3 regions of the Salinicoccus roseus genome follow, and region 1 is predicted to be linked to each of the others. Evidence: predicted binding sites of a transcription regulator. Region 1 holds the regulator's gene; each other region holds the start of a gene.
The links. The regulator Rex, encoded in region 1, represses fermentation and respiration genes when NADH is low (regulators of the CRP and FNR family bind a similar motif). The targets are predictions, from matches to a motif close to TTGTGAAATATTTCACAA.
Positions count from the first base shown of each region.

Region 2: pflB (formate C-acetyltransferase) is a predicted target of Rex. The motif match lies at 2,444-2,461, and genes of this name have one in related genera.
Region 3: ric (iron-sulfur cluster repair di-iron protein) is a predicted target of Rex. The motif match lies at 5,273-5,290, and genes of this name have one in related genera.

Region 1 is NZ_RKQJ01000003.1:347,411-354,790, reverse strand. It holds gene rimI (ribosomal protein S18-alanine N-acetyltransferase) at 1-101, shown strand, start outside; gene tsaD (tRNA (adenosine(37)-N6)-threonylcarbamoyltransferase complex transferase subunit TsaD) at 94-1,116, shown strand; gene EDC33_RS10935 (ABC-F family ATP-binding cassette domain-containing protein) at 1,410-3,323, opposite strand; gene EDC33_RS10930 (redox-sensing transcriptional repressor Rex) at 3,401-4,093, shown strand; gene EDC33_RS10925 (twin-arginine translocase TatA/TatE family subunit) at 4,134-4,370, shown strand; gene tatC (twin-arginine translocase subunit TatC) at 4,421-5,182, shown strand; gene EDC33_RS10915 (glycoside hydrolase family 32 protein) at 5,196-6,671, shown strand; gene EDC33_RS10910 (MurR/RpiR family transcriptional regulator) at 6,785-7,380, shown strand, end outside.
Region 2 is NZ_RKQJ01000004.1:200,259-207,638, reverse strand. It holds gene EDC33_RS12065 (LysE/ArgO family amino acid transporter) at 1-580, shown strand, start outside; gene EDC33_RS12060 (MATE family efflux transporter) at 626-1,972, shown strand; gene EDC33_RS12055 (TIGR04104 family putative zinc finger protein) at 2,028-2,336, opposite strand; gene pflB (formate C-acetyltransferase) at 2,514-4,763, shown strand; gene pflA (pyruvate formate-lyase-activating protein) at 4,792-5,547, shown strand; gene EDC33_RS12040 (aldo/keto reductase) at 5,663-6,595, shown strand; gene nrdD (anaerobic ribonucleoside-triphosphate reductase) at 6,758-7,380, shown strand, end outside.
Region 3 is NZ_RKQJ01000001.1:887,649-895,028, forward strand. It holds partial or broken gene EDC33_RS04595 (MFS transporter) at 1-353, opposite strand, end outside; gene EDC33_RS04600 (DUF1572 family protein) at 526-1,041, opposite strand; gene EDC33_RS04605 (DUF7916 family protein) at 1,405-2,322, shown strand; gene EDC33_RS04610 (helix-turn-helix transcriptional regulator) at 2,458-2,640, shown strand; gene EDC33_RS04615 (hypothetical protein) at 2,664-3,161, shown strand; gene EDC33_RS04620 (hypothetical protein) at 3,202-3,555, shown strand; gene EDC33_RS04625 (hypothetical protein) at 3,685-3,975, shown strand; gene EDC33_RS12620 (hypothetical protein) at 4,011-4,169, opposite strand; gene EDC33_RS12625 (hypothetical protein) at 4,278-4,454, shown strand; gene ric (iron-sulfur cluster repair di-iron protein) at 4,500-5,192, opposite strand; gene EDC33_RS04635 (PPK2 family polyphosphate kinase) at 5,400-6,260, shown strand; gene EDC33_RS04640 (dihydrodipicolinate synthase family protein) at 6,436-7,269, opposite strand.

The DNA of each region.
Region 1 (7,380 bases):
AGCTGTATGAAAAGGAAGGATTCCTCTATGGGGGAATACGAAAGGACTATTATGGACCGGGAAAGGATGCACATGTCATGTGGGTGAGCCTGAATGAATGAAGAAGTGATAATACTGAGCATCGAGACGAGCTGTGATGAAACGGCGTGCAGTATCGTGAAGAATGGGAATGAAATATTGTCGAATGTGGTCGTCAGCCAGATAGAAAGCCATAAGCGTTTCGGTGGTGTGGTACCGGAAGTGGCTTCGAGACACCATGTTGAAACCATCACAGTAGTGATTGAGCAGGCACTGGAGGAAGCAGGATTCCTGCCGTCAGACCTTTCCGCTGTAGCAGTAACGGAAGGGCCGGGACTGATCGGCGCATTGCTGGTCGGCATCAATGCTGCCAAGGCATTCAGCTTTGCCCATGACCTCCCCCTCATTCCCGTCCATCATATCGCAGGCCACATATATGCGAATCAGCTGGAAGAGGAACTCAAATTTCCTCTCATCTCCCTCATTGTTTCTGGAGGGCATACCGAGCTGATTTATATGAAGGATCACATGTCTTTCGAGGTCATCGGAGAAACAAGGGACGATGCGGTGGGGGAGGCTTATGACAAGGTTGCGAGGGTCATCGGTCTTCCTTATCCCGGCGGCCCCCATATCGACCGTCTGAGCAGGGAAGGGGAAGATACTTTCAACTTTCCAAGACCCTACCTGGAACCGGGCAGCTATGATTTCAGCTTCAGCGGACTGAAGTCTTCAGTCATCAACACACTGCACAACTACAGGCAGAAGGACATCACAATAAATAAAGCGGATGTGGCGACAAGTTTCCAGGAGAGCGTCGTTGATGTGCTGACGAAAAAGACCATGATGGCTGTCGGAAACTATGGAGTGGACCACCTGATCATTGCAGGAGGCGTCGCCGCCAACAGTGGATTGAGGTCCCGCTTTGAAATGCTCTGCCAGGAGCAGGGAATAAAGCTCAGCATACCCCAGCTGAAGTATTGTACCGACAATGCAGCGATGATCGGCGCTGCAGCCTACCATCTCTATAATAATGATGCCTTCGGTACACTCGATCTGAATGGCAGAAACTTCATCGATATAGAAGAATACAGTATATAGAAAGCCATGTCCCTTAATTTTGGGACATGGCTTTCTTGTATCATCCTTGATTGTCAATACGGAACATTTGTTTTAAACAGCCTGTGGATAACTTGTTGATAAAAATGTGAAAAGCTGTGTAAACGCCGCGGGGACTGGGGATATAAATGTGCACAACTATGTGCATAACTTATTACTCCTGTGGATGGATCGCTGCATTATGCAGTGCTGTGCACTTTCAGCTGTGAATAAAAATGTGGTTAAGTCCATTTCCCGTGACTTCCATTAAAATGGAACCTATGTTCGCAACAGGTTTATATCTCTTCCAGCTGTTCCTCCAATGCAGCCCATTCGATCATCAGTTCATCGAGCTGTGCCTTCTGCAGATTCAACTGCTCATTGTATTCTGAGGCCTTCTCATAGTCCTCATAAACTTCGGGTTCGGCAAGTCTTTGTTCGGTTGCTGAGATTTCTTCTTCCAACGCCTGGATGCGTTCCTCCATCCTGCTTGTGCTGCGCTTCAGCTTCTGCATCTCGTTCCTTTTCTGCTTCTGCTGTTCATAATCCGTGCCGTTCGGCCCTTTGTCCTCCTGATTCTCCACTTGGATTGCGAGGGAAGCCTGTTCTTCCTTCTTATGACGATAGTAGCTATAGTCTCCGTTGTAGGTCTGGAGATGCTGAAGATCCATCTCCACTATCTTGGTGGCGATGCGGTCGATGAAGTACCGATCATGGGAGACGAATAGTATGGTGCCGGGGAAGTTCTGGAGTGCCTCCTCCAGAACTTCCTTGCTGTCGATGTCCAGGTGGTTGGTGGGCTCATCAAGGATGAGCAGGTTATTCTTCTCGAGCATCAGTTTAGCCAGCTGGATGCGGGCCTTTTCCCCGCCGCTCAGATCGTTGACACTCTTCATCACCTCATCCTGCGTAAACAGGAAACGACCCAGCACTTTACGGACATCACTTTCATTCATGTTCGGATATTCATGCCACAGTTCTTCGAGGACATTCCTGTTGGAGGTGAATTCGGCCTGCTTCTGGTCATAGTAGCCGATGGAGACATTCGTGCCGTAGATGATTTCTCCCGCATGACGGGGCAGCTTCTTCGCAATGGTTTTGACGAGCGTGGATTTTCCTATGCCATTCGGACCGATGATCGCCAGCCGGTCCCCCTTATCGACGTTCAGGGTGATGCCGCTGTTCAGCGTCTCTTCATATCCGATGTCGAGGCTCTTGATACGGAGGACATCGTTTCCACTCTCCCTTTTTATATCGAAGGAGAAGCGTGCACTTTTTCTGTCGATCTGCGGCGTATCCATCCGGTCCATCTGCTCAAGCTTCTTGCGGCGGCTTTTTGCCATATTGCTCGTCGAAGCCCGTGCGATGTTCTTTTCGACGAAGGTTTCGAGCTGTTTGATCTCCTTCTGCTGATGTTCATAGGCTTTCATGCGAAGGCTGTAGTTCTTTTCCTTTTCCTTCACGTACTTTGTATAGTTCGAGTGATAGAGTGTCCCGCGGTTCATCTCCACCTCAAAGATCTTATCGACCGTGCGGTCGAGGAAGTAGCGGTCATGGCTGATGATTGCGATTGCACCCGTAAAACTGTTCAGGTACTGTTCAAGCCAAGCCACGGTGTCCATGTCCAGGTGGTTGGTCGGTTCATCGAGAAGGAGCAGGTCCGGTTTTGACAGCAGCATCTGCCCCAGGGCGAGGCGTGTCTTCTGGCCGCCCGAGAATGCATCTACGTTGCGGTCGAGGTCGTCCTTGGTGAAATTGAGTCCGGTGATGACAGTCTTGATCTGTGCATCGATCGTGTACCCTCCTTGCGACTCGAATGAATTCTGCAGGGTATCATAGCGTTCCACCTGCTCGCTGTAGGCAGGATCGTCGTAGTCATGTTCTGCCAGCCAGGTCGTCACTTTCTGCATTTCCTCCTGGATGCGGAGCAGGTGCGAGAACGGCCGCATCATTTCATCCCGCACAGTCTGGGAGGATTCCAGTGTCATCTGCTGGGTCAGGTAGCCGATGGAGATGCCTTTCGGAGTGGTGATCTGGCCCTCATCAAGCCCAAGTTCGCCTGCCATCATTTTCATGAGCGTGGTCTTTCCGGCACCGTTCTTCCCGACGATGCCGACGGTTTCGCCCTTTTTTATTTCAAGATTTATATTTTCAAAAATCATGTCTGTACCGAATGATTTCTTTACATTTCCCAATTGCATCACTATCATATTCATTACCTCACTTTCTTCAAGTCTACAATAAATAAATTAAAAAAACGATGAAATTAAACGGCATTGACTACACTATGAAAATCGAGATATGCTATAATATATCAACAGAGTGTAATAAACGAGGTGTGGGACATTTGAACAGTAAAAAGAAAATCCCAAATGCAACTATGAAACGTCTCCCTTTATACTATAGATTTTTTAAGAACTCTGAAAAATCCGGTGTGGACAGAGTCTCATCCAGAGAGATCAGTGAGGCATTGGATATTGACTCTGCCACTATAAGGCGAGACTTCTCCTATTTTGGGGAGCTTGGCAGAAAAGGGTACGGCTACAATGTCAAAAGCCTTCTGAACTTCTTCATGGAACACATCCAGGGGAATGAAGTGAAGAATGTTGCGATCATTGGTGCCGGCAATCTGGGCAGCGCGTTATTAAACTACAAATTCAGTAATATAAATGATAGAATGAACGTAGTTGCCGCCTTTGACAGCAATGATGAAATTGTTGGAACATCCATCAACGATACATTAGTATATCATCCAGATGAACTTGAAGATATGGTCAGTAGACATAACATAGACGTTGCGATACTCACCCTGCCGGCAGAGGTCAGCCAGGCGATGGCTGAACGGCTTGTAGATGCGGGCATCAAGGGTATACTCAACTTCACACCTATCAGATTGGACGTAAATGATGGAATCTATGTACACAATATAGATTTGAGTGTTGAATTGCAGGCGCTATTCTTTTATATGAAACATATCTAGGAGGGGTAATATGCTCGAAATGTTTATGCCGGGGACGCTTATGGCAGTAGGGCCGACAAGTATGATTGTAATCGCTGTGGTAGCATTGATCATATTCGGACCCAAGAAGCTTCCTCAGTTCGGACGCGCAATGGGCTCCACTTTAAAGGAATTTAAAGACGCAACCAAGGGCCTTGCTACGGACGATGATGACGAAGAAGAAGAACTCGAGAGAAAAAAGCAGCCGAAGAAAATTGAAGCAGTTGAAGTTGAAAAAGCTGAAGAAACAAAAGTATAGAGATTTGGAGGTGGCGAAAGCCACCTTTTTTTAAAGAGGTGAAAAGTAAGATGACAGACTCGGAAAAAAAAGAATTTACCGAGCACCTGGAAGAGTTGAGGAAGCGTCTGCTCATTGTCATGTATTTCTTTGTCGGCGCGTTGATTATAGGGTTTTTCCTCTCCAAGCCACTGATATACCAGATGCAGAATGCCCCATGGGCAGAGTCGATCCAAATGCACGCATTCCAGGTCACGGACCCGTTGAAGATCTATCTGCTCGTGATCGTCATAATCGGTCTTGTAGTGGTATTGCCGGTCATCATGTACCAGCTGTGGGCATTTGTGGCACCGGGATTGTACGGAAATGAACGGAAGTTGACGCTGAGCTACATACCGATCGTCATGATCCTCATGCTGATCGGCATGGCTTTCGGCTACTTCGTACTTGTCCCTTATATCATCCAGTTCACTTTCGAGCTTTCGGAAGATATGGGAATCGAGACGACCATCGGCATCAACCAGTATTTCGGCTTCCTCTTCAGGACAGTCCTGCCATTCGGTGTCATATTCCAGATGCCGATCCTGGTGCTTTTCCTGACACAGCTTGGCCTGTTGACACCGATGTTCCTAAAGAAGAACAGAAAGTATGCCTATTTCATCCTGCTGGTGATTGCGGCGCTTATTGCCCCACCAGATCTGATGACGCATATCATGCTGACGATACCAATGATCGTACTATACGAAATCAGCATATACATTTCAAAAATCGGCTATCGGAGGCATTTGAAGGCAGAACAGAAGGCAATAGAAGAATCTTTGGATTCCGACTAGGGAGGTATTCAGGGTGAAATTCGATTCGAACACTGAAGCGTTTAAAGCGTTGGGAGAAGCGGACAATGACTCATTGAATGAACGGCTTGAAAAGGCACAGGATGACCAGTGGAGGCAGAAATACCATGTACAGCCCATCGCCGGCAGCATGAATTCGATTGCCGGATTCGTCCACCACGAGGGCTTGTACCATATCTTCTATCAATGGTCCCCCTTTGCCGACAAAAGAACGAGATGCCTATATCATGTGACTTCGGATGACCTTGTTTATTTTGAGAACAGGGGAATAGTAAAGATGTTGTCGGACGGAGCCTATTCAGGCTCCGCTTTTGTAATGGAAGAAGATATCCACCTCTACCACACTGAAGTGCGTTCGAACACGGTGTATCAGCAATATACCCCCTTCACAACACAGGCTGGTGCCCTTCATCCGGGCAGGACGGTACCGGTCATCAAAGGCGTACCGCCCGAGTACGGCTGGTTGATGAAGGATCCGAAAGTCTGGCATGAGGATGGCAGGCATTTCATGCTGCTCGGGGCCGCTTCCCCGGAAGATTACGGCCGCCTCCTCGTCTTTGAAGGGGAGACACCTTCGTCTTTCGAGTACAGGGGTGAATTGAAGACCGGACTCGACCAGTTCGGCTTCATGTGGGAGGCACCGGATTATTTTGAATTGGACGGCCACCAGGTATTCATGTTCTGTCCGCAGGGGCTCGACAAGTACAGGAACAACTATTGGAACATCTATCAGTCGGGCTATATCATCGGTGAGGCGGACTGCGAAGCATTGACACTCGACCATGGCCCGTTCCATGAACTGGACCATGGCTTCGATTTCTATGCACCAAAGACGCTCCGCAATGGGAATGGCGAACGTCTGATGATCGGCTGGATGGGGATGAAGGAGACGGCCTATCCGACCGGGGAGGCTTGGTCGCATTGTCTGACCCTGCCCCGCGAATTGTCGATTGAGGAAGGGAGATTGAAGCAGAGGCCGGCTGCGTCACTCAGGAAACTGAGGGAAGCGGAGATGACCGCTGAAGGTTATTTCAACCACCGCCCAAAAAAAGTGAGGGATTTCTACGGGGACAGCTACGAACTCGTCATGGATATCCTTGAGAACGACGCGACCCGCATCCATATCGATCTGAGGGTGAGCAGAAGGGAGCAGACGAGCCTGATCTATGAGACGGATACTCAGACACTTATTCTGGATACGGCCTTCAGCGGTGCAATGCCCGAGAATGTGGACGGAACAGACAGGAAGGTTGTTCTTGATTCTCCGCTTGCAAGCCTTCATATATTCGTTGATGTCTCAAGCATCGAAATCTTCGCCAATGACGGGGAAGCGGTAATGACGGCACGCATCTTCCCCTCCGATAGAGCGACGGGCATGGAGGTATCTACGGAAATCGGAAGCTGCCATGTCAAGATGACCAGATACAGTTTGAAGCAGCTGTCTTTAAAACCGGTGCTCGATCATAGGTAGAGTAAATGTAATTTCAGTATTCAAACATAAATTAATTTCAATTCTGCTTATAATTGATTGATTATTTTGTTATTATTAATCTACACAAGCTAGGGTGAGAGGAGAGGGAAGACATGTTTTCGGTATTGAGCCAGATTCGTAAACGATTTGAATATATGACCCCAGTGGAGCAGCGCATTGCAAATTTCATGCTGGACAACCCCACGAAAGTGATCAACATGCCGGTGAAGGACATTGCGAGAAACAGCGACACCAGTGACGCGGCGATCGTCAGGTTTTCCAAGAGGATCGGACTTGCAGGCATCAAGGAATTGAAGGTGGAGCTTGCAAAGGAACTCCATACGCTGGAAAAGGAGAACATCTCCAGGGTCATCGATCTTGAACAGGACACGCATAAGGATATTTTTGATAAAGTATTCAAAAATACCATCCAGGCACTCTATAATACTGAAAAGATCGTCAACAGGAAGGCGATGAAGGAGGCGGCCCATCTTTTCGCCAAATCGGAGAACACATTCATATTCGGGGTCGGGGATTCGGCGAATGTTGGGAATGAACTCGAACAGAAGCTACATAGGGTCAATATAAACGCCTTCTTTACCGCCGATAAATATCTGTGCATGACGCGGTTGTCCAATGCAAAGGAGAACGATGTACTCTTCCTCATCACTTTGTCGGGCAAGACGAAAGAAGTAGTGGAAGTTGTGAA
Region 2 (7,380 bases), on a different contig from region 1:
CGGACTGATACTCCCCCTCGGGGCACAGAACGTATTTGTCTTCAATCAGGGTGCATCCCAGCCGAGACTGCGGGGAGCGATTCCCGTCATCATTACTGCAGGGTTGTGTGATACGCTGCTGATCCTGCTTGCTGTACTGGGCGTTTCGGTCATCGTCCTGACAATGCCGGTCCTGCAGACGGTCATCTTCTCTCTTGGCATCATCTTCCTGCTGTATATGGGATGGTCGATCTGGAAGAGCGATCCGGCGAGCCTCAGTCAGAAGGAGGCGGCGATGTCCATGCAGAAGCAGATCCTGTTCGCCATGTCCGTTTCACTGCTCAATCCACATGCCATCATAGATACAATTGGCGTCATCGGTACAAGCTCACTCAGTTATGAAGGACTGGAGAAGATGGCTTTCACCACAGCCTGCATCGTCATTTCCTGGATGTGGTTCATCGGGCTTGCTGTAGTGGGAAGGACGGTGGGAAACTTCGATACAAAGGGTGTCTTCTTGAATGCCCTCAATAAGATTTCTGCAGTCATTATATGGGGTGTGGCGTTATATTTGGCGATACAACTGTATAATGGCATATAAACGATACATCAAATACTTATCATCATATAAACAGAAGGTGTAATAATGGCACATAACCAGCAGGATTTCACACGTGGACCGATACTCAAGTCGCTGATCATATTTTCAGGACCGATCATGCTGACGAACCTGCTGCAGACTTCCTTCCAGATTGTGGACAGCCTCTGGGTTGGGAACATACTTGGAGCATCGGCACTCGGGGCGGTCGCTGTTGCAACGACGATACTGATTACGGTCCTGTCATTCATATTGGGGCTCAATAATGCGGCCCTCACCATACTCTCGCAGCAGTACGGCAAAAAGAATGAAGCGGGATTCAGGTCCTATCTCAATGCATTCATCGTTACGATGACGAGCATGGCACTTGTATTCGGAGTTCTCGGGTTCATCTTTGCGGAACAGCTGCTGCTGTTGATCGGGACACCGGAAGAATTGCTTGGGCAGGCGAGAGTCTATCTGCAGATCAGCTTCCTGAGCATGTTCTTCCTTTTTGCATACAACTTCATGAATACAGTCCTCAGGGCGGTCGGCGACAGCAAGACACCGCTTCGGGTCGTATTTGTCGCCGTCATACTGAATGCGGCGCTGGCTCCTGTGTTCCTGATTGGATTCGGCATGGGCATCGAGGGTGCTGCACTATCGACAGTCGCCTCGCAGGGCATCGCTTTCCTCTACAGTGTCTACTACTCGGTGAAGCACAACCTGATTCCTTTCACAAAGCCAAAGCTGCCTTCCAGTAAGGAAGTCCGCCTGATCTTCAATCTTGGTGTTCCTGCCGGGCTGCAGATGGCCGTCATCCATGCGGGTGTCGCCGCCATCCTCAGTGTGGTCACCCAGTTCGGCGGCCAGACGGTTGCGGGCTTCAGTGCCGCCCAGCGGCTCGACAGCCTGATCATGCTGCCTGCAATGGCACTCGGTACCGCAGTGAACAGCATGGCCGGGCAGAACATCGGCATCAACGATTGGATGCGGGTCAGGCAGATTGCGAAAAATGCCGCCCTCTACAACTTTGGCCTCATGGTCGCAGTCGCAGTCTTCGTCATCATCTTCGCGGAGTTCGGCATGCGCCTTTTCATAGAGGATGAGGAAGCGGTGCAGTTCGGGGCCCGGTATTTGCGTATCGTCGCGCTCTGCTATCCATTCCTTGGACTGAACTTCGTCCTCAATGGCATCGTGCGTGCCTCCGGAGCGATGTATCAGGTGCTTGCCCTGAACATCATCTCTTTCTGGGTATTGCGGTATCCTTTGACTGCCATGTTCGCCTCCCAGTTTGGAGAAGTGGGCATCGGTATCGGCATGGGGATGAGTTTCATCATCAGCAGTGGAATTGCATTCGCCTACTACAATTTCGGCGACTGGAGGCATAAGCAGCTGTTTGGAGAAAGTGGATAGTATTCATTGATATATTGAAAGCTGCCTGGAAGGCGGCTTTTTTGTTTCCCCAAGTCTATACATTCCAAAAATCCCCATCATCCTTATCGGTGAGTTCAAAGGTGTGGATCTGCAAAAACAGTCCGGCAGCGAGTGTAATGGTGAAAATGGCCAGAAAGATACTCCAGGACGCATTAAAGAAGCCGGGCAGGAAAAATAGCAGGATCATGAGAAAGGTGATCACGCTGCTTTTCTTCCTGTAGCGCCAGGTCAGGTACTGCGCTTCCCCGCATTGGGGGCACGGCATCCCCCTATCAAATGAGAAGGACTTCCTCAACTTTTCCTTGAATGTCCATCGTGTGCCGCAATTTGTGCATCGTGTCATAACGAGGCCTCCTGTGTATTTGGATTAATTGTCTCATATTTACAGAAAAACATACAAATGGATAAATTATCATCGACGCAGAATTGACACATCTTTCTCCAATTTATATGTGAATTAATTCACGTTAGTGATATACTTTACTTGTGATATATTGAACAATCATTTGGAGGGATGTTCATGTTAAAGGAAAAGGTTCAAAGAACAGATGCGTGGGAAGGCTTCAGGTCAGGACGCTGGAACAGGAAAGTGGATGTCAGGGAATTCATCCAGCTGAACTATACATTGTATGAAGGAACGGATGAATTTCTGTCAGGCCCGACGGAGGCGACGGAACGCCTATGGAAGCAGGTGATGGAATTGTCCAAAGAAGAACGTGAACGTGGCGGCATGTGGGATATGGATACGAAGACCGTATCGACGATCACTTCCCATGATGCGGGTTACCTGGATGAGAAGCTGGAAACGATTGTAGGGGTGCAGACGGATGCCCCGTTCAAACGCTCCATGCAGCCATTCGGCGGTATCCGAATGGCGAAGGCGGCATGCGAGGCTTATGGCTATGAGCTCGACAAGGAGACGGAGAGCATATTCACCGACTACCGCAAGACGCATAACCAGGGTGTATTCGATGCCTATTCGAAGGAGATGCTGGCATGCCGCAAGGCGGGCATCATTACAGGACTGCCTGATGCATACGGCCGCGGACGCATCATCGGCGATTACCGGAGAGTGGCGCTTTATGGCATAGATTTCCTCATGAAGGAGAAGAAGGATGAATTCGACAGCATGACGACCGTCATGACGGAAGATGTCATCCGTCTGCGTGAGGAGATGTCGGAACAGTATCGTGCACTGGGTGAATTGAAAGCACTCGGCGAAATATATGGCTTCGACCTCAGCCGTCCGGCACAAGATTTCAGGGAAGCGGTCCAGTGGACATATCTTGCCTATCTTGCAGCGGTCAAAGAACAGAACGGTGCTGCGATGAGTCTGGGCCGTACGTCGACTTTCCTCGACATCTACGCAGAACGCGATCTTGCAGCGGGTGTTGCGACTGAAGAAGAGGTGCAGGAGATCATCGATCACTTCATCATGAAGCTCCGTCTTGTAAAGTTCGCCCGTACACCGGACTATAACGAGCTGTTCTCGGGAGATCCGACATGGGTGACGGAATCCATCGGCGGCGTCGGCATCGACGGCCGGGCACTTGTGACGAAGAACTCATTCCGTTTCCTGCATTCACTCGACAATCTTGGACCGGCACCGGAGCCGAACCTCACAGTACTGTGGTCGGAACAGCTGCCGGCGAACTTCAAGACCTATTGTGCAAGAATGAGCATCAAGACAAGCTCCATCCAATATGAGAATGATGATCTGATGCGGGAGAGCTATGGTGATGACTACGGCATCGCATGCTGTGTGTCCGCAATGAGGATCGGGAAGCAGATGCAGTTCTTCGGCGCCCGTGCGAACCTGGCCAAGACGCTGCTCTACGCGATCAATGGCGGAAGGGATGAAAAATCCGGTGTCCAGGTCGCTCCTGGATTCTCGCCTGTCACTTCTGAAGTGCTTGATTATGGTGAAGTGGATAGGAAATTCGACGAAATGATGGAATGGCTCGCCGGAGTCTACATCAATTCCCTGAATGTCATCCACTACATGCACGATAAGTACAGCTACGAAAGGATTGAGATGGCGCTGCATGATACGGATGTCCACCGTACGATGGCGACAGGCATCGCAGGATTGTCGGTCGTTGCCGATTCACTGTCCGCCATCAAGTACGCTACAGTGAAACCCATCCGCAATGCAGAAGGTATCGCTGTCGATTTTGAAGTTGAAGGCGACTATCCAAAATACGGCAACAATGACGCACGGGTCGACGACATCGCCATCGAACTTGTGGAACGCTTCATGACGAAGCTGAGAAAGCATAGGACATACCGCGACTCGGAGCACACCATGAGTGTCCTCACCATCACTTCAAACGTCGTCTACGGCAAGAAGACCGGCAATACACCGGATGGACGAAAAGCCGGTGAACCTTTTGCACCGGGTGCGAACCCGATGCATGGACGAGATCAGAAAGGGGCGCTCGCTTCCCTCTCATCCGTCGCCAAACTGCCGTACGACAGCTGCAGGGACGGCATCTCAAACACATTCAGCATCGTACCGAAATCCCTCAGCAAGGAAGAGCGGATACAGGAGCTGAATCTGGTCGGCATCCTTGATGGCTACGCCATGCAGCACGGCCACCACCTGAACATTAATGTGTTCAACAGGGAGACGCTGATCGATGCCATGGATCACCCTGAAGAATATCCGCAGCTGACCATCCGGGTATCCGGATATGCCGTGAACTTCATCAAACTGACACGCGAGCAGCAGCTCGATGTCATCGCACGTACATTCCACGAAAGAATGTAGAAATCATTAAAAGAGGCAGGGGTTTATTATGATTAAAGGGAATCTTCATTCTGTAGAAAGTCTCGGCACGCTCGACGGACCTGGTCTGCGCTACGTATTGTTTACACAGGGCTGTGTGCTCAGGTGCCTGTTCTGCCACAATCCCGATACTTGGAAGACACGGGGCGCCGCAAGAGTGGTGACGGCAGAAGAGATGGTTGAAGAGATCAGACCCTATATCCCCTACTTCAAAGCTTCAGGCGGGGGCGTTACCGTAAGTGGCGGGGAACCGCTTCTCCAGCTGCCTTTCCTGACCGAACTGTTCAAGTTGCTGAAGGCTGAAGGCATCCATACATGCATCGATACTTCTGCGGGATGCGCAAATGATTCGGAAACTTTCATGGAAGGCATGGAGGAGCTCCTCAAATACACGGACCTCATCCTCCTCGACTTGAAGCATATAGACAATGAAAAGCATATCCGCCTGACGAAGCGGCCGAATACTCATATACTCAAATTTGCAGAAATGCTGGCGGCGCATCATCAGCCTGTCTGGATCAGGCATGTCCTCGTTCCAGGTCTGACGGATGATGCGGAGGATCTCGTCAACCTCGGCAGATTCATCAATTCACTGGATAATGTCGAGAAGTTCGAAATCCTCCCCTATCATCAACTCGGTGTCCACAAATGGCAGGCACTCGGTGTGCCCTATGAATTGAATGATGTAGACCCTCCAAGTGATGCAGATGTCGAGGCGGCCTACCGGCTTGTGGACTTCAAGGGACTGACACCCGTAACAGCATAATATGATTCCGAAAGCCGGCGCCCAGTGTGCCGGCTTTTTTTGAGCACTAGATTTGAATAAGACATACCCGATGACTATGATTGGAGTGAAGCCTCATGAAAAGGAGTTTTTGAAAATGACACAGCATGTTGAACTTGGAAAGTCCGGAATCAAAGTGTACCCGATTGCGCTTGGTGCCAATGCAGTCGGTGGGCACAACCTGTATAAGAACCTCGATGAAGAGAAAGGCCGCCATGTGGTGAGGGATGCCATCGATGCCGGTGTCAATCTGATTGATACAGCCTATATGTATGGGCCGAAACGTTCCGAGGAGCTGATTGGCGAGGTATTGAAGGAATACAGGCGCGGAGATGTCGTGGTTGCGACAAAGGCCGCCCATCGGGTGGATGAAGATGGCAATACGATCCTCGACAATTCTCCCGAGTTCCTCAAGCAGGCGGTGAATGAAGCACTAGAGCGTCTGCAGACGGACTATATCGATCTCTTCTATATCCATTATCCGGATGAGGAGACGCCAAAGGATGAAGCAATCCAGGCCCTTGCGGAATTGAAGGAAGCGGGCAAGATCCGCGCCATCGGTGTATCCAACTTCTCCTTTGAACAGCTGAAGGAAGCTGATAAGGACGGTCATGTGGATGTCTATCAGGGCCAGTACAACCTGCTCGACCGTTCCGCTGAGGAAGATCTGCTGAAATATACGGCAGAGCATCAGATTACCTTCATTCCGTACTTCCCGCTGGCTGCAGGGCTCCTCGCAGGCAAATATGACGAGAATACGAAGTTCGAGGATCTCCGGGCGAACCTGCCTTTCTATAAGGAAGACCAGTTCAGGGAAAACTTGAAGAAAGTCGATCAGCTCAAGGGAATTGCGGCTGAAAAAGGGGAAGAAGTCGCCCATATCGTCCTGGCCTTCTATTTGACCCGGCCTTCTGTCGATGTCCTCATCCCGGGGGCCAAGAATGGTGAACAGATCAGGTCAAACGCCAAAGCTGCGGAAGTCGAACTGACACAGTCGGAGATCGAGAAGATAGACAGGATATTCTCCTGATAGGAATACGCCTCCCAGATGGGAAGGCGTATTTTTAATATTTCAATAATCATTCATATCTTTTTGTCGGAAATTAGACAATGCATTCCAAATAATTAAACAAACCATATATTGTGTTAGTTTTCTAGTTGAAGCACAATATATAGCGTTTGGAGTGGTCATATGTATACATTGGATAAAGATATTGTACAGCTGCTGGAATTCGATCCATCGATTGTGCATGAGAACGCAAACAAGGACAGCAGGACGTTCAACACGTTCAGGGACCTCACCGCCGGAGTTGTGGCCAAATCATTTGCACTGGAGCGGATGCTGCCGGAACATGTCGCAAAAGCACACGCTGAAGGCGATATACATTTTCATGACCTTGACTATCACCCCTTCCAGCCGATGACAAACTGCTGCCTGATCGATATCCGTGGAATGCTCGCGAAGGGTTTCCAGATGGGCAATGCGAAAGTGGTCTCCCCGAAATCGATACAGACGGCAACAGCACAGATTGTGCAGATCATCGCGAATGTTTCCAGCAGCCAATATGGGGGGTGTACGGTCGATCGCATTGATGAGGTATTGAGCGCATATGCACAGAAGAACGAAGCGCATCATCGTGCTGTAGCGCAGGAATACGTGCAGGAGGACAAGATTGAAGCATATGTGGAAGCGCGTGTGAAGAAGGACATAAAAGATGCCATACAAAGTCTTGAGTATGAGATCAATACCCTCTACACGTCAAATGGGCAGACGCCTTTCGTCACAATCGGTTTCGGCCTTGGTACCGACAAATA
Region 3 (7,380 bases), on a different contig from region 1:
GCCGCCGCAATCGTCATCGCCACGCGCCCGATCTTGTCGATCAGTATCCCGGTGAAGAGCGACGGCAGATACATGCCGGCGATATGGAAACCGATGACCATGCCGATGGCCCCAAGGTCGTGGCCGTGGTGGCCCATATGTACAGGCGTCATCGTCATCACCGCAACCATGACGATCTGTGTCACGACCATGATGAGGGCGGCAAGCATGATGCCGCGCTGGTCGTTCTCTGTCCGCTCCGTCGCGTCGAATGTACCAGCCCTTTGCCGTTCCGCTTCAATCACCTGGGCCACTTCGAATGGGTCCGGACGCAGGAAGAAGGTCAGGATGAGCCCCGCCGTGATGCCTGCAGCCAGTCCCGCGCCGCCGAAGATCTGTGAGATGACGACGATCAGGAGCGTCCGCCGGTACAGTCCTGCCTTTCTGTTTGGATCACCTATGTATACCTCGAGCCCTTGATTTCTAGCCATATCTCCCACCGCTTTCATAAAATAAAGGAAGCGTCTGCTACGCTTCCCCGTCCGTCTACCATTTCAAGTATTCCTCCGATTTCCCCTTCGGTATGCTCAGCGATTGCCAGTCGTCGCCTTTGATCTGCTTGCCGATGAACATCATCTGTCCGATATGCGTCGCATAGTGTGAATGTTGGCGCTCCAGCGCTTCCAGGATCGTATGGTCCTCCCCCCGGATCTTCTGGGTGCGTAGCAGGTCATCCACAGTGAAGCTGTTCAGTGCATTGAAGAATATCTGCCAGCCATCCTCCCAGGCGGCGATCACATCCGCTTTTGAATTGAGGTCATCCTCGAATTCATCATCCCGGCCGCGATCCGCCTTCTCCCCGTCCGACGTGAATACGTCCGTCCAGCGGGAATACATGTTGCCCCTGAGATGCTTCGCCAGCACCGCAATCGTATTCGATGCCTCATTGTACCGCCAGTGCATATCTTCATCCGACAGCTGATCCAGCGTCCGGTCACCGAGCCGTTTGATCTCCTTGAACCGTGCCCGGATGACATTCAGGAACTCCTGTTCAAATTTCATGGCGCTCTCCCCTTTGTTTTTGGAAAATTACTACTTTCACTATAGCTGAAATGGAAGCCGTTGCCAATGGTTTGGAAGGATGGGAGGGGGGAGGCTTAATTGTCACTCGTCACTTCCGCGAATGTCAGTTGGAGGTCTAATTGTCACTCGTCATACCCGCGAATGACAGTTGGAGGCCTAATTGTCACTCGTCACACCCACGAATGACAGTTGGAGGCCCAATTGTCACTCGTCACTCCCGCGAATGACAGTTGGAGGCCCAATTGTCACTGGCCGCACCCACGAACGACAATAAACCTTCCCACCTATCAAAATATCCTGCAAACCGATAAAATGAAGTTAATATGAAAGGGGACGATATACATGAAAAGACTGCTCGACTGCACCGCTTCCGACTTCCTCAATATGACAGGCCAGGATCTGAAGCAATCGATCAAGGCAAGTGAGGGCCGGACTATGCTGGCCGAGACAATGGCGACCGTACCGCCGCTCTATCCGGATGTGACGAATGCGGAACTCACGGCATCATTCGGCGCCGACCTGCTGCTCTTCAACGTATTCGATGTCTTCAATCCTGAAGTCAGGGGCTTCACCCCATCAAACCCGGAAGAGGTCATCCATGAAATAAAAAGACTCACCGGCAGACCGGTCGGCCTCAACCTGGAACCGGTGGACCTCAATGCCGAACAGATTGAAACCTTGGACGCCATTGACCGAGGCCGCATCGCTTCAGAGGAGGCACTTGCACAGGCGAAATCGCTCGGCTTCGATTTCATCTGCCTCACCGGCAACCCGAAAACCGGTGTGACGAACGTCGAGATCACGAACGCCATCCAGCGTGCACGCAGAACCTTCGGAAGTGACGCGCTCATCATCGCCGGCAAGATGCATGGTGCCGGTGTGACGAGTGAGACCGGCAGCGGCATCATTTCGGAATCCGCACTCGATGCCTTCATCGATGCCGGTGCAGACGTCATCCTGATGCCGTCACCCGGTACTGTGCCGGGCATCACAACTGAAGATGCACAGAAATATGTTTCATACGTCCATTCAAAAAGCGCACTCGCCATGCTCACCATCGGGACCAGCCAGGAAGGCGCGGATGAATCGACCATCCGGCAGATTGCCCTCGCCGCCAAGATGGCCGGTGCAGACATCCATCATATCGGTGATGCAGGATTCTACGGCATCGCGGTACCTGAGAACATCATGGCTTATTCCATCACCATCCGGGGGCGCCGCCATACTTATGTACGCATGGCCCGCTCCATCCACCGCTAGAATCTCTGGGAGTTGAATGTTTATACTTCTTCTTCCCGGGTACTTGTATACTAAAAGTAATATATATTTTACATTTAGAAATTTATTTATTACATTTGAATTGAAAGAGGTGATTTCTTGGCGAAGAATCTGAAGATGAAGAGCGCACGTGCCAGCCGGGATCTCACCCAGAAAGCACTGGCCGAACAGGTGGAGGTCAGCCGCCAGACAATCAATCTGATCGAAAAGGGGGAGTACAACCCTTCATTGGCATTATGCATTAAAATCTGCAAGGCACTTGGATGCACATTGGATGACCTCTTCTGGGATGAATATTAATAAGTTAAAGGATGGAGATTTTCATGGAACATCTGCTCAATCGGTTCATAGGGGATGAACGTGCAAGAAAATCAGCTGGCAAGGCCGCCATCACCACCCTGCTGCTCATGTGGGCTTATATGATTACCCGCATGCTGCTTGTGGCGATGGGGGTATGGGAAACCGACATGGTGATGAACGATCTATACTTTTTCATGCTGTCATTCATCATATTTACCACTATATCCGTACGTGATGAATCCGATGCGTTGATATATTCTCCAATAGTGAAAAAGGAACTTCCCTATAAGAAAGGCCGTTTCTTTGGCCGTTTTGGCATCTACTTTATGGAATCCATCATCGGTGCCATCTTTATGACACTTGTTGAACTGCTCGTAAAGAGCCTGATTGCAAGCAGTTTCAGATTTGACCTTTTGATGTTCATCAGCAGCATCATTGCCTTCACCATTATCCTAATATTTGTTAACATCGTGTTAGGAGAAACAAGAGTAAGACGCTACCGCAAAATGGAAGAGGAATAAGGAGGCAACGTCTATCAGCAAGGTTCGACCGCTACAGATTATGGGCTATGGTCTTATCGGATTTGCGCTCATCATGGACCAGTTTCCGCAACTCCCCTTTGCCACATGGCAGACGCAGCTGATTAATGCATTATGTATTATTGCGCTGATTTATATGGTCACAAAGCTCAATGATGGAGACTCGGAGGAAGAGAAGACAGATTCATGGATGGAGGAACTGAACTATTATTTGTGCATATTCGGCTTCATCACCTTCCTGAATCTGATCGGCGGTGAGTCTTCGATCGGTCTGGACTTCGCCAGTGAAGGGTTCTGGTTTGCAGCCATTGGGGCATTCATAAAAATCTACGGGACATACGAGGCCGGTAACCGCTCCAAAAGACAGCTGAACTAGCATCGCATACTACTTAACAAAGGGGGGGGTGAGGACATCACGATTCAGAAGATACTTTCAGCATTTGTAGTCATCATTTTTTCAGTCGCCATCATTCTCGATCAGTTTCGCACACTGCCCTACTCGAACATGCCTGTAATTCTCACCCTGTTTGGCGTCATCATCATTCTGGCAATCATCGGCAGCTTATTCGGTCATATTGACCGGAAGAAGACAGGGAGGAAACAGGAGGAATCATGGCATAATGTACTGATTTTCGAATTATACTTCATATCACTCATACTTATACTGACCCAGCTCGGCGGGGAATCCCGATTCGGCCTCAACCCGGATTCCGGCCCTTTCTGGATACTTCTGTTCTCAACCACACTCAGCGTCTTCTTTTCCTATATTCGTGAAAAGAAGATGGCAGAACAATAGAAAGCACAACCGGATTCGGTTGTGCTTTCTTTTTTCTAGCGTATGAACAGGTGTTTAATGAACGTGCCTACCATCCAGAGCCCAAATTCGATGAAGCCCTCAGGGTGCCTCTGGATTTCAAGCCTTGAAGGCACATAATCATTGTGCGCATGCGTCCCAACGTAGCCATCCGGTCCATTATAGTTCCGGTGCATCCTCATACCCCCTTTGATTCATTATACCCTTTCCTCCGCCATCCAAAAAACATTTCTGAATATTATGTAAAATATAGAAGGAAATCACCATACATGAAAGGACACCCCATGAACAATAAATTATTCGATGACAAGAAAGTCCTTCTCGGTTTTGCGCTCTCCTTCCTCCTCAGCATCACCGCCATAATACTTGCTGCAAATGACATCGGCTACTGGATCGTCTGTGTCCTCCTGGCATTCATCCTGCTGTTCGCAAGCACAACCAGGGTCCAAAAAAGACAATGAACACAAAGAATCCCGGGAGATTGCTCCCGGGGTTCCCCATGCCTCTTATATTGCTTTTCTGACACGTTCGAACAGCTCATGATTCTCAAGATGCACGTGATCGAATGTGTCCTTTTCAAGTTTCTCTAGCCGTGCATATACAAGCTTGTACGTGCCACAAGCATTCGCATGCGGCGTAAAGTCGCTTGTTATGTCACGGATCTCCTTCAGGATATCTCCCACTGCTTCATGCTCCCCTTCGAGTTCACTGACATGCGGACGCACTTTTTCGGCCAGTTCAGGTGTCGGATTCTCCATGAATTCGATGATCATCGGGAACACATTGTGATCCTCATCCTCCGTATGTTCGATCATTTCATTCTTGAGCGTCTTATACAGTTCCTGGATCCTCACGAGATGCGGTTCGTTCGGTCCATGTTTGCGAGCAAGCTTCGTCACGTATGGTGTAAGGGCGGCGAACTCGTCCATAAGTTCCTGGTGGTACCTGTTCTGGATGAACTTCACGATCCCCTTCTCATCCAGATATTTCGGCTGGATGCCAGCCTCTTCATGCTGCTCGATACTGTTGATCTCTTCAATCATGCCTTCGAGGTCGAGTCCACGTTCCTCCACTGCCTGGGAAATCGGCATCTTGCCGCCACAACAGTAGTCTATTCTATTTTTCCTGAATATATCTGCACTCTTCGGGATGTCTTTGACGATTTCACTGACCCACATTTCACGGTTTACTGTAGTCATATTAACCCTCCTGGTTTAAACATACATTTTAAATACATGTTTAATATACCATATCATAATATGTTATGAAGTCCTTTCCAATGTGAAGTCTTGAACATTTAGTGACAGCGTTTCCCATGGAAATGAACTTCCCACTTCATGCAGTTCGGGTTTAATCACATGTCTTCAGGGTACATTTCTATAAAAAGTCCAAAGGAGTATTTTTAGATGAATATAAAACCATATAGAGTACCGCAAGATGAAAAAGTGAACCTTTCTGATTATCCGACAACAGAGGGTAAAAAGAAGGAAAATGAAACCATCAGGGATGAAGTCGTCCCGCCTCTCGTAGAAAAACTTAAAACTCTGCATGAGAAGCTGAATGCAGAAGAGAAGCACGGCATTCTCGTGGTTCTTCAGGCATTGGATGGCGCCGGGAAGGATGAGTCCATCAGCTACATCTTCTCCAACCTGCATGCTCAGGGCGTGAAGACCACCAATCTCAGCAAGCCATCTGAAGAAGAGCAGAAGCACGACTTCCTATGGCGTCTGCAGCCGGCAATCCCAAAGCGCGGAGAAATCGGGATACTGAACCGTTCCCATTATGAGGATGTCATCGCACCGCGTATCCATGACCAGTTGGATGACGAGGACATTCCCGAAGGCCACGACAAGGATTCGATCTGGGAGCTCCGCTACCGCCAGATCAACGAATTCGAGAAGTATCTCAGGGAAAACAATATACACGTGGCCAAATTCTTCTTCAACATGTCTAAGGATGAGCAGAAGGAACGCCTTCTTGACCGTATGAAGAATCCCGACAGACAGCACGAGTTCTCCTTCTCCGACTATGAGGAACGTCAATATTGGGATGACTATCAGAAGGTCTTCCAGGATATGCTCGACAACACATCCACAGACTATGCCCCATGGCATGTCCTGCCCGCTGATGACGAATGGCATACCCGCCGCCTCGTGAATGAGATCATGATCGGTCTGCTTGAAGAGATCGATCCAAAGTTCCCGGAAATGACCGGCGAAGAGAAAGAGAAGCTTGAAGAATATATAGATAAACTTGAAAATGAATAGTGGAGAATATGTTGATGCTCTCACCACCAAAGCCCTGCTTTGGTGGTTTTTCATTAAAGCTTGATTCCCATCCCTGTATACCTGCTTTCCATAAAAATAAAAATCCCGCCTCCACTTGGAGACGGGGTCGAACAATCATTTCCCTCTTCCCTTCCACATCTTTTTTAAACTGGCATCATCCCTCTGCATTGCCGATCGGTGCCCTGCACCTTCCCATCGATGCGTCTGCTTGATTGAGCAGCCTTTTCAGGTTCACGACGGCATTGCCCCTGTATACCTGCGCCATGATTTCCTTCACCCGGTCCTCCTCTCCTGCACCGGCGTCCTCTCCGGTGCGGAGGCTTTCGAACCAGTTCCTTATTTCCAGCGGGGCCACATTCCCTGCAATGGAGGACAGGCGGTCGTATCCGTAGGCAGTCTTCTCCCGGAGATCCTCTTCCCCGCCGGCATAGAAATAAAGTTTTGCTCCATTCACATCTTCTTGAACCTGTTCGATCTTCTTCCTGTCCCCAGCATCCTTTATACCGATCACAGCATCCTGCCGGGCAAGTTCGATGATGCTTTCCGCCGACAGGTCGAAGCCTGTGCGTCCATGGTTATTGTATAGGATGACAGGCTTCCCGGCCAGTTCGATGATGCGCTTCGAATAGGTCAGCGCTTCCGCCTGTGACGGTCGTATATAAGGCGGATACCCGAGCATGACGCCTGCTATTTTCGTCTCCCCCACTGCCTTGGCCAATTGCTCCGCCTCCTTCTGGCGTATGGATGCGACACCGAATATGATCTCCATATCATCGACGAGTGTGCCCTCAGATTCCAGCGCCTCGACCATCTCCAATTTTTCCTGGAGGTTCAGGCTGTGCTGCTCCCCGGTCGTTCCAGAAACAAGCACCGATTTGACGCCCTGCCCCTTCAGATTCCTGATATGGTCCATCGTCCCCTTGATATCGAGGGATTCATCTTCGAAAAAGGCGGTCGGTACCGCAACATGAAAATGTTCTTTCAGCATTTTAATTTCTCCTTCATCATTTAGTCAGCATGAATGGATGCCTTCGTGAAGCGCTTCAACAGCTAAAGTGTAACACTCCATCAGATTTTTTCTACAATATGAGGCGTTTTG